Linked DNA regions of Phyllobacterium zundukense. The protein of the gene in region 2 interacts with the protein of the main gene of each other region in a pairwise test. Links are inferred from orthologs where the notes say so. Each region holds a gene or a part of one and is shown on either strand. Other genes may lie near its edges.

Evidence for each region.
Region 1: the proteins of dnaE (region 2) and dnaN interact in binary tests that used the Escherichia coli proteins (3 or more experiments, as listed by UniProt). The link is inferred for Phyllobacterium zundukense from one-to-one orthologs.
Region 3: the proteins of dnaE (region 2) and dnaQ interact in binary tests that used the Escherichia coli proteins (3 or more experiments, as listed by UniProt). The link is inferred for Phyllobacterium zundukense from one-to-one orthologs.

Annotation. Positions count from the first base shown.
Region 1 is NZ_CP017940.1:3,139,363-3,142,627, forward strand. What follows is about bases 183-3,123. They hold dnaN (DNA polymerase III subunit beta), read left to right. Parts: upstream 183-1,064; coding sequence 1,065-2,183; downstream 2,184-3,123. Other genes in these bases: dnaA (chromosomal replication initiator protein DnaA), read left to right, coding at 183-891; recF (DNA replication/repair protein RecF), read left to right, coding at 2,205-3,123. In the rest of the region: more of dnaA, read left to right, coding at 1-182; more of recF, read left to right, coding at 3,124-3,265. UniProt on the Escherichia coli protein: Confers DNA tethering and processivity to DNA polymerases and other proteins. Acts as a clamp, forming a ring around DNA (a reaction catalyzed by the clamp-loading complex) which diffuses in an ATP-independent manner freely and bidirectionally along dsDNA.
Region 2 is NZ_CP017940.1:2,069,359-2,073,745, reverse strand. The notes cover bases 325-4,387. They hold dnaE (DNA polymerase III subunit alpha), read left to right. Parts: upstream 325-686; coding sequence 687-4,187; downstream 4,188-4,387. Other genes in these bases: BLM14_RS10400 (DNA polymerase IV), read right to left, coding at 4,311-4,387. Outside these bases: BLM14_RS10410 (ABC transporter ATP-binding protein), read left to right, coding at 1-294. UniProt on the Escherichia coli protein: DNA polymerase III is a complex, multichain enzyme responsible for most of the replicative synthesis in bacteria. This DNA polymerase also exhibits 3' to 5' exonuclease activity. The alpha chain is the DNA polymerase catalytic subunit.
Region 3 is NZ_CP017940.1:3,831,960-3,835,281, forward strand. The notes cover bases 143-3,140. They hold dnaQ (DNA polymerase III subunit epsilon), read right to left. Parts: upstream 2,001-3,140; coding sequence 1,284-2,000; downstream 143-1,283. Other genes in these bases: BLM14_RS19135 (FxsA family protein), read left to right, coding at 143-605; secB (protein-export chaperone SecB), read left to right, coding at 727-1,233; coaE (dephospho-CoA kinase), read right to left, coding at 2,071-2,652; BLM14_RS19155 (shikimate dehydrogenase), read right to left, coding at 2,649-3,140. Also shown: more of BLM14_RS19135, read left to right, coding at 120-142; more of BLM14_RS19155, read right to left, coding at 3,141-3,322. UniProt on the Escherichia coli protein: DNA polymerase III is a complex, multichain enzyme responsible for most of the replicative synthesis in bacteria. The epsilon subunit contain the editing function and is a proofreading 3'-5' exonuclease.

The sequences.
Region 1 (3,265 bases), 1.1 Mb from region 2 along the record:
ACGCACCTCCTGCAGGCGATCGCCGCCGAGGCGCTGAAGCGCCCCGAACGCGCCCGTGTCGTCTACCTCACCGCTGAATATTTCATGTGGCGCTTTGCGACGGCCATCCGCGACAACAATGCCCTGTCGTTCAAGGAACAGTTGCGCGATATCGACCTTCTGATCATCGATGACATGCAGTTCCTGCAGGGCAAGTCGATCCAGCATGAATTCTGCCATCTGATCAATACACTGCTCGACAGCGCCAAGCAGGTCGTCGTCGCCGCCGACCGCCCGCCATCAGAGCTGGAATCGCTGGATGCGCGCGTTCGCTCGCGCCTTCAGGGCGGTGTCGCCCTGGAAATGATCGCGCCGGACTACACAATGCGCCTGGAAATCCTCAAGCGCCGCCTTGCCGCCGCCCAAGCCGAGGACCAGTCGCTGGATATTCCCCTGGCAATCCTCGATCATGTCGCCCAGTCCGTTACCGGCAGCGGCCGCGAACTCGAAGGTGCGTTCAATCAGCTTCTGTTCCGCCAGACATTCGAGCCGAACCTTTCAGTCGATCGCGTCGATGAACTCTTGAGTCATTTGATGCGCGGCGGCGAAGCCAAGCGTATCCGCATCGAGGAAATCCAACGCATCGTTGCACGGCACTACAATGTGTCGAAGCAGGACCTCTTGTCGAACCGGCGCACGCGGACGATCGTCAAACCTCGTCAAATCGCTATGTATCTCGCCAAGATGCTTACACCGCGCTCCCTGCCAGAAATCGGTCGCCGCTTCGGCGGGCGCGATCACACCACGGTTCTCCATGCCGTGCGCAAGATCGAGGATATCGTCGGCAAGGACCAGAAACTGTCGCAGGAGCTCGAGCTCCTCAAGCGCCTCATCAACGATCAGGCCCAATAGTTTATCAACAGAAAGCCTGCGGTGTGGTACGTTGATGCCCGCCGCAGGCTTGCTTTTTGACATGAATTTCTGCCAATTTGCTTGACCCTGGGGGAAATTTGTCCCCTCGCCAGTAAAGCGTCGCAAGCCCGTGGCGCTTTGGCTGGAATTGATGTCAGCGAGACCGGTTTATCATGCGTGTAACTCTTGAACGTTCCAACCTTCTGAAGTCGCTCAATCATGTCCATCGCGTGGTCGAACGGCGCAACACCATTCCGATCCTGTCGAATGTCCTCCTGAACGCGGATGGCGCAAGCCTCGCCCTGAAGGCAACCGACCTCGATCTCGAAGTGACGGAAGCAACGGCGGCGCAGATCGAGCAATCCGGTGCGACCACCGTTCCCGCCCACCTGCTCTACGACATCGTGCGCAAGCTGCCGGATGGTGCCGAAGTGATGCTGGCGACCAATACCGACGGCAATTCCATGGCCGTGACGTCGGGCCGGTCGAGTTTCCGCCTGCAGTGCCTGCCGCAGTCGGATTTTCCAGAGCTGACCGCCGGTTCCTTCAGCCACACATTCCGCATGCCTTCGAGCGCCCTCAAAAGCCTGATCGAGCGGACGCAATTTGCGATCTCCACCGAAGAAACCCGCTATTATCTCAACGGCATCTATTTCCACGCCATTGAAAGCGACGGCACCTTGAAATTGCGGGCGGTCGCCACCGATGGCCACCGCCTCGCCCGTGCCGAACTCGAAGCCCCATCGGGTACCGAGGGCATGCCCGGCATCATTATCCCGCGCAAGACGGTCGCTGAACTGCAGAAGCTCGTCGATGATCCGGATGTGGCCGTCACGGTTGAACTGTCGGAGACCAAGATCCGCTTCACCATCGGCTCGGTGGTTCTGACCTCCAAGCTCATCGATGGCACCTTCCCGGATTATCAGCGCGTCATTCCGTCAGGCAATGACAAGAAACTGACGATCGATCGCCAGAGTTTTGCTTCCGCTGTCGACCGCGTCTCGACAATTTCCAGCGAGCGCGGCCGCGCCGTCAAGCTGACGATCGCCGATGGCCAGTTGACGTTGACCGTCAATAACCCGGATTCCGGCAGCGCAACGGATGAGCTGGCGGCGGATTATGACTCCGATCCGATCGAAATCGGCTTCAATGCCAAATATCTGCTCGACATCACCGCGCAACTGACCGGCTCCGAAGCGATCTTCATGCTTGCCGATGCGGGCTCGCCGACACTGGTGCGGGATACGGGCGACGAAAATGCGCTTTATGTGCTCATGCCGATGCGGGTGTAGTACCCGCCAAGCATTGTTCCCATGACCGATGATCCCTCCACGGACGCGGGCAAACCGGCCCGCGTTGCGATCAGCCGGTTGAAGCTTGCCAATTTCCGCAATTATGAAAGCCTGTCGCTGCGGCTCGGGCCGTCGCATGTCGTTCTGACCGGCGAGAACGGCGCCGGCAAGACCAATCTGCTCGAGGCCATATCGTTCCTGTCGCCCGGACGGGGCTTGCGGCGCGCAACCTATACGGACGTCACCCGCACCAATGCGCCGGACGGCTTCGCCATCCACGCGGCCATCGAGACCACCGAGGGCTCGGTCGATGTCGGCACCGGCCTTGCCGGCAATGCACCGGGCGCTACCGCGCGCCGCGTCCGCATCAATGGGGTGACCGCAGCTGGCGCCGACGAACTGCTCGACTATTCGCGCATTCTCTGGCTCGTTCCCGCTATGGACGGGCTGTTCACCGGCCCTGCTGCCGACCGGCGGCGCTTTCTCGACCGCATGGTCCTCGCCATCGACCCCGCTCATGGCAAGCGCGTCCTCGACTATGAAAAGGCGATGCGCAGCCGTAACCGTCTGCTTACGGAAGAGCGCAGCAACGATTCCTGGCTTGACGCGATAGAGACCCCGATGGCCGAGCTCGGCATCGCCATTGCAGCCGCGCGGGCTGAACTCATGCGGCTCATCAATGGCATGATCGAGCGCTTGCCGGACGACAGCCCCTTCCCCAAGGCTGACTGCTTGCTTGAAGGCGAACTCGAACAGCGTGTCGGGATAGAATCCGCCACCGACGTCGAGGAAACCTTCCGGCGCGCGTTGCATGACGGCCGCAGCCGCGACCGCGCTGCCGGACGCACGCTGGACGGTCCGCACCGCTCGGATCTCCTTGTTCGCCACCGGCCCAAAGCCATGCCGGCAGAGCATTGCTCTACCGGTGAGCAGAAGGCGCTGCTGATCGGCCTCATCCTTTCCCATGCACGGCTGACCGGCGAACTTGCGGGCATGGCGCCGATCCTGCTCCTCGACGAGATTGCCGCGCATCTCGATGAAGGCCGCCGCGCGGCACTTTTCGATATTATCGAGGAACTGGG
Region 2 (4,387 bases):
CTCGACTACATGAAGGTTGGCGCGCGTGCTTCGCACCGGCCAAGCGAACTCTCCGGTGGCGAACAGCAACGTGTGGCAATTGCCCGTGCCGTGGCGAACGCTCCATTGGTTCTGCTGGCAGACGAGCCAACAGGCAACCTTGATCCGGTGACGTCGTCCTATGTGTTCGAGGCGCTGGAAGCCCTGGTTCGCCAGTCCGGTCTCTCTGCGATGATCGCAACCCACAATTTCGAACTCGCGCGCCGCATGGACCGGCGCGTGACGCTCAAGGACGGCAAGATCACCAGCCTCTGATCGATTCGCGCCCTTTTCATTTTCCTTCCATTAATATTTCAAAAACCATAGCGCCGATAGGCGCTTTGGTACGCTTGACTTTAGAACAAAAATAGAACAAAACATAGACATAGAGACAACGACGAAGGGTTTTACCGATGAGCGAACTTTTCCAGGACGTTATGTCATTCGTTACAGTCAGCCTGTTCATTGCGACTTTCGCAATGTGGGTCAGCGCAATCTGAAAGAATATCGGGATCGTCGGCTTCAGAGTTTCAGGGCTGACGATCCCGGCTTCTGTCCACTGTTGAAGCCGGCCAAATCTTCAAATCAGGTGGACACATCATCGCGCATGTCGGACTATGACGGCGCGGTGAATCGGTTTCTCCGTTCAAGTCTTCGGAGATGAAAAATTGGCAGACGGGCAGAGCAACGGCGGCGAAAGCAACGCGACAAAACAGGCGCTGCGCTTCGTTCACCTGAGGGTTCATTCCGCATACTCGCTGCTTGAAGGCGCCTTGCAGGTCGCAAAGGTGATTGATCTCGCGGTGTCGAACAAGGCGCCGGCGATCGCGATTACCGATACCAACAATCTTTTCGGTGCCCTTGAATTCGCGCAAAAGGGATCGAAGGCGGGGCTGCAGCCTATTATTGGTTGCCAACTCGATATCGCCTTCCACGATCAGGCAGAGGAAAGCCGTAGTGCTAACCGGCGCGAGGCGCTTGGTCTGGCGCCGCTTGTGTTGCTTGCGGCGACCGAGGAGGGCTATGCCAATCTCGTTCGCCTTGTCAGCCGTGCCTATCTGGAAACGCCCGCCGGCGATCCGGTCCACATCACATCGAATTGGTTGCCTGGCCGAACTGACGGCATCATTGCCCTGTCGGGCGGTCCGGAAGGTGCCATCGCCAAGGCGATCAAGGATGATCGCATCGACCGCGCGCGGCAGCGACTGATCGGTTTGAAAGCGCTGTTTGGTGACCGGCTCTATGTCGAGTTGCAGCGCCATCGAGGCTATGATCGCGCTCTCGAGGCAACGCAGGTTGAACTCGCCTATGAGCTTGAACTGCCGCTCGTTGCCACCAATGATGTATTTTTCTCCAAGAGCGCCGATTACGAGGCTCACGATGCCTTGCTGGCAATTGCCGCCGGTTCGCTCCTTTCGATCGACGACCGGCGGCGTCTGACGCCGGATCACTATCTCAAGAGCGAAGATGAGATGGTGGACCTGTTTGCCGATCTGCCGGAGGCGGTGGAGAACACCGTCGAGATTGCGCTGCGCTGCTCCTACTATCCAAAGAATCGCGCGCCGATCCTGCCGCGCTTTACCGGTGAGAGTGGCGATCCAGAGGCGGCGTTGCAGGCCGAAGCGGACGAATTGGCACGGCAGGCGAGGGAAGGTCTCGCGCAGCGCATTGAGACCCTAGGGCTCGCTGGCGCCCACACCCGCGAGGAATATGCGACACGTCTCGAATACGAGATTTCCATCATTACCCGAATGAAATATCCGGGATACTTCCTCATCGTTTCCGACTTCATCAAATGGGCGAAAGCCCATGATATTCCTGTGGGTCCTGGTCGTGGTTCCGGCGCGGGTTCGCTCGTTGCCTATGCGTTGACCATTACCGACGTCGATCCCCTCCGGTTCTCGCTGCTGTTCGAGCGCTTCCTCAATCCAGATCGCGTTTCGATGCCTGACTTTGACATCGACTTCTGTCAGGAGCGGCGTGATGAGGTCATACGTTACGTTCAGGGCAAGTATGGCCGCGATCAGGTGGCACAGATCATTACGTTCGGTACCCTGCAGGCGCGAGCCGTCCTGCGCGACGTCGGACGCGTGCTGGAAATGCCCTATGGCCAGGTCGACCGCCTGACCAAGATGGTCCCGGCCAATCCCGCCAACCCGGTAACACTGTCCAAGGCGATCGAGGACGAGCCACGCCTGCGCGAGGAGCGCGACAAGGAGCCGGTGGTCGAACGGCTGCTCGATATCTCGCTCAAGCTGGAAGGGCTGTATCGCCACGCCTCGACCCATGCGGCGGGCATCGTGATCGGCGACCGGCCCTTGTCGGAACTGGTGCCGATGTACCGCGATCCGCGTTCGGATATGCCGGTTACGCAGTTCAACATGAAAATGGTGGAAGAGGCGGGGCTGGTTAAGTTCGACTTCCTCGGACTCAAGACGCTTACCGTCCTTCAGACCGCCGTCAATCTTGTCAAGCGGCGCGGCATTACCGTGGACCTTTCCAATCTGCCATTCGATGACAAGCCTACCTACGAGATGCTTTCGCGCGGCGAAACGGTCGGCGTGTTCCAGGTGGAAAGCACCGGCATGCGCAAAGCCCTGATTGGCATGCGACCGGACCGCATCGAGGACATCATCGCGCTCGTCGCGCTCTATCGGCCGGGTCCGATGGAGAATATCCCGACCTACAATGCGCGCAAGAATGGCGATGAGGAGATGGCGTCGATCCATCCGAAGATCGACCATCTTGTCAAGGAAACCCAGGGCGTCATCATCTATCAGGAACAGGTGATGCAGATCGCGCAGGAAATGTCCGGCTATACGCTGGGTGAAGCCGATCTGCTGCGCCGCGCCATGGGCAAGAAGATCCGCGCCGAAATGGACATGCAGCGGGTGCGTTTTGTCGACGGTGCCGTCGAACGCGGCGTGACCAAGCCGCAAGCCAACTTCATTTTCGACCTTCTTGCGAAATTCGCCGACTACGGCTTCAACAAATCGCACGCCGCGGCCTATGCAATCGTGTCGTTTCAGACCGCCTATATGAAGGCGCACTACCCGGTTGAATTCCTTGCTGCATCAATGACATACGACATGTCAAACACGGACAAGCTGAATGATTTCCGCCGCGAAGCGGTGCGGCTTGGTATCGAGGTGGTCACGCCATCGGTGAATACGTCCTATCGTCTCTTCGAGGTTGGCGAGAACCGGATCTTCTATTCGCTGGCAGCCATCAAGGGCGTCGGTGAGGCCGCAGTCGACCATATAGTCGAGAAGCGCGGCGCGACGCCCTATGCCAGTCTGGAAGATTTTTGTGAGCGGATCGACCCGCGAGTCGTCAACCGGCGCGTCTTCGAAAGCCTGATAAATGCTGGCGCCTTCGATTGTTTCGGACGCGAGCGTCCGGCGCTGATTGCCGGTCTCGATCGTATCATCGGTCATGCACAGCGCACGCAGGAAGACAGCGTCAGCGGTCAAGCCGATATTTTTGGTGGCATGGCCGCAGGCGGGACGCAGACGCTGCAACTGCCAGCAGCGGCCCCTTGGCTCTCGGCGGAAAAGCTGCGGCGCGAGTTTGAAGCAGCCGGCTTTTATCTTTCGGCACATCCGCTCGATGAGTACCGGCCGATCCTGGAAAAGATGCGCGTGCAAACCTGGGCCGAGTTTCAGGCGGCGGTCAAACGTGGCGCCAATGCCGGGCGCCTGGCCGGTACCATCACGGCGAAGCAGGAGCGCAAGACCAAGACTGGCAACAAGATGGGAATCATCCAATTCTCTGATTCTTCAGGGCAATTTGAAGCAGTGCTCTTCTCGGAAGCCCTGGCGCAGTTCCGCGATTTGCTGGAGCCGGGCAGGTCAGTGGTTGTTACGGTCGGTGCCGAAGACCGGCCGGAAGGCATCAGTCTGCGCATCCAGACGGCCCAGTCGCTTGAAGATGAGGCGACACGCATGCAGAAGGCATTGCGGCTCTATATGCGCTCCAGCGAGCCCCTGAGCGCCATTACGCCCTATCTGGCGCCGCAGAACGATGGCCAGGTGGTGAGCCTCATCCTGATCAAGGAGAATGGCGCGACCGAGGTCGAAATCGAGTTGCCGAACCGTTATCGCGTCGGACCGCAGGTCGCCAGCGCAATGAAAGCCATTCCCGGAATTGTCGAAGTCGAAATGGGGTGAGAAGGCAGCGGCGATCAACCTGTTACATCTAAATTGCAATCCAAAATTGAGATTCTCATACCAAATTGACGAATTCTCGTGCTGTTTTTGACCGAATTCGGCTGAAACTGTTCCAATTCCATTTCATTCGATTTCATCCGGCACATTCTTGGTTCGGGATTGTATCTTCCCGAACGTGTAACCAGTTTCCACAGCGTGGT
Region 3 (3,322 bases), 1.8 Mb from region 2 along the record:
AAATCATATAGATTGCCAAACACAATCATACAAATGCTCATCTTGCTTGCCTATATAGGCATGAAATTGACGCCGGGTATGGATAATATCCCGATATGTCCTCTGAAAGGTAAATTAGTTTGCGATCGTCTCTCGTGCCTCTGCTCCTCCTGGCGCTCCCATTTCTGGAAATCGCTGGTTTCATCGTGGTCGGCAGCAAAATCGGCGTGCTGGCAACGCTTGGTCTCATATTCCTGTCGATCTTCCTGGGCGTCTTTTTGCTGCGCCTGCAGGGCTTTGGGCTCATCCAGAAAATCCGCGAGGAAACGGCCGCCGGTCGCACGCCGAAGCGGGAGCTGGTTCACGGCGTTATGCTGGTCTTTGCCGCGTTCCTGTTGATCATTCCCGGCTTCATTACCGACATTATCGGTTTGCTGCTGTTCATCCCGGCCGTGCGTGACATCGGCTGGCGGTTCATCAGCGACCGCGTGGTTGTGGTCCAGTCCGGCGGCCGCGGTGCGTCCCGGCCCGGAACATCGCGCATCAAGGACCGTGTCATCGAACTTGATCCGGAAGATTATACCAGCAAGCCGGATCCAGACTCGCCCTGGAACCCAAAGCCGTAGCACGAATGAAACGATAGGATTAGAGTGCGTGCCTTGCCTCGCCAAGACACACATGCTAGCGAGCCATCATTCATTCGATAACCGTGCATAAGCGGACGTAACAGAAGAAGGTTTCCAGACAATGGCTCAAAAGCCTGATGAAAAGGCCGGGAACGGCAACGAAGTGACCAATGGCGATGGAACTGCCCCGCAGCAGACGCTGAATATTCTGGCGCAGTATGTGAAGGATCTTTCTTTCGAAAGCCCTGGCGCTCCGCTTTCCCTGCGTCCGCGTGACAAGGCTCCCGGCATCAGCATCAATGTCAACGTCAATGCAAATCCGATCGCCGAGAACGACTTTGATGTTGTCCTGACACTTTCGGCCAAGGCTGGAGAAGGCAAGGAAGTCCTGTTCAATGCGGAACTCGTCTATGGCGGCGTTTTCCGTCTCGTCGGTTTCCCTCAGGAGCACTTGCTGCCGCTGCTGTTCATCGAATGCCCGCGCCTGCTGTTCCCGTTCGCCCGTCAGATCATTGCCGAGGCAACGCGCAATGGCGGTTTCCCGCCACTGATGATCGATCCGATCGATTTCGCTCAGATGTTCCAGCAGCGTATGGCCGAAGAACAGGCCAAGGCCAAAGTCAGCTAAGCCGAACCTGCTTTCGAAAAAGCGAAAACCCGGGTCCAGGCCCGGGTTTTTTATTGAAGTTCGAGAGAGGCGCTGCGTTCGTTCCAGATCGCCTTTTCGCCAATCTTTTCCACCAGCTTGGCGTGAGCCGATTTTTCGGCATCGGTCAATCGAGGCTGAAGGGTTATTGGCCGGCGCGAAATCGTGATTGTTCCCGCTGCGTCGCTGGCTCGTTGGTTGTTCGATTGATCCGCAATTGTCAGGCCGAGAGCCGCCTGTTTGCCGCCGATCAGCTCGATGTAGACTTCCGCCAGAAGCTGGGAGTCCAGGAGCGCCCCGTGCATGGTGCGATGGCTGTTGTCGATGCCGTAGCGGCGGCAAAGAGCATCGAGTGAGTTTGGACCCATCGGGTGCTTACGCCGGGCGAGTGCCAATGTGTCGACCACCCGATCATTGTGTATTGGCGGATGGCCGAGACGGTTCAGCTCTGCATTGACAAAGCCCATATCGAACATCGCATTGTGCGCGATCAGCTTGGCTCCATCGATGAAATCGAGAAAATCATGGAGGATACCGGCGAAAAGCGGCTTGTCGGCCAGCTGATCATTGCTGATCCCGTGGACCGCGAGCGCATCCGGGTGCACGGTCTTGCCCTCGGGATTGATATAGACGTGAAACGTCCGTCCGGTCGGGAACCGGTTGACAAGCTCGACCCCGCCGATCTCGATGATCCGGTCATCCAGCCGGTCCAGACCTGTCGTTTCCGTATCGAATATGATTTCGCGCATGGAATCACCCTTGTGCCCAAGTTCCACGAATTGGCCCATTCGGGCAAGGGGGGATGGGTTCTGTCCCCGCCTATCCTGACAGGAGGCTGATAATCTTGCGGACCGCGGCGCGGGTCACATCGAAATCATGGCGCGTGTCGATGACGAAATCCGCCCGGGCCTGCTTTTCCGCATCCGGCGTCTGACGCGCCAGAATGGCGCCCAACTTCGCCGGTGTCATACCTGGACGCTCAAGAACGCGCCTTCGCTGGACATCCGCCGGGGCCGTTACGACAAGTACCTTATCGACCCGGGTTTCGGCTCCGGTTTCAAAGAGCAAGGGGATGTCGAGGACGATCAGATTTGCACCCTGTGACTGCGCATTGTCGCGAAATTCATTTTCTTCGGCGCGTACCAGCGGATGAATAATTGCCTCGAGCTTTTCCAGCGCTTCCGGCTTTTCCATGACCGCTGTAGACAGCTTGGCGCGATCAACCTTGCCATTTTCGGTGGTTCCAGGGAATGCTGCTTCGATCAGCGGGGCCGCAGCACCGGAATAGAGCCGATGCACTGCCGCATCTGCCGAATAGACCGGGATGCCTTCATCGACAAACATCTGTGCAGAGGTCGATTTCCCCATGCCGATGGAACCCGTGAGACCAAGGACGATCATCTGGATTGTCCGCTTAAGTCAGACATTGCCATATCGGCCAGGATGAGCGTACGCAGTTCCGGCGTAACGTCCGGCCTGACGCCGAACCAGCGTTCAAAGCCGGGCACAGCCTGATGTAACAGCATGCCAAGGCCGTCGACGGTTTCGAGCCCACACACGCGCGCCGTTTTCAGCAGGGGTGTTTGCAGCGGCACATAGACAATGTCTGTCACCAGCGCGTCCCTGTCAGCAAGCGACAGATCGACAGCACCGTCTTCCTTGCCTTCCATGCCAAGCGAAGTGGTATTGACGATCAATTCAGCACCTTTCAGCAACTCGGGAATTGCGCGCCATTCATGACTACTTATACCCGTGCCGAAACGGTCCGCCAGCTCGCGTGCCCGGTCAACGGTGCGATTGACGATGCGGACATCATCAAATCCCCGCTGCTTCAAGGCATAGACCACCGCGCGACTGGCACCACCCGCACCGAGCACCAGCGCCGACTTGCGTCGATCCCAACCCGGACTCACCGCGTCGAGATTGGCAACGAAACCATAGGCGTCAGTATTGCCACCGCAGAGCACGCCCTCTTCGAACCACAATGTATTGACCGCACCGATATCCTCGGCGGCCTCATCGTGCCTGGTGCACAGCGCAAAAGCGCTTTCCTTGTGGGGAATGGTGACAT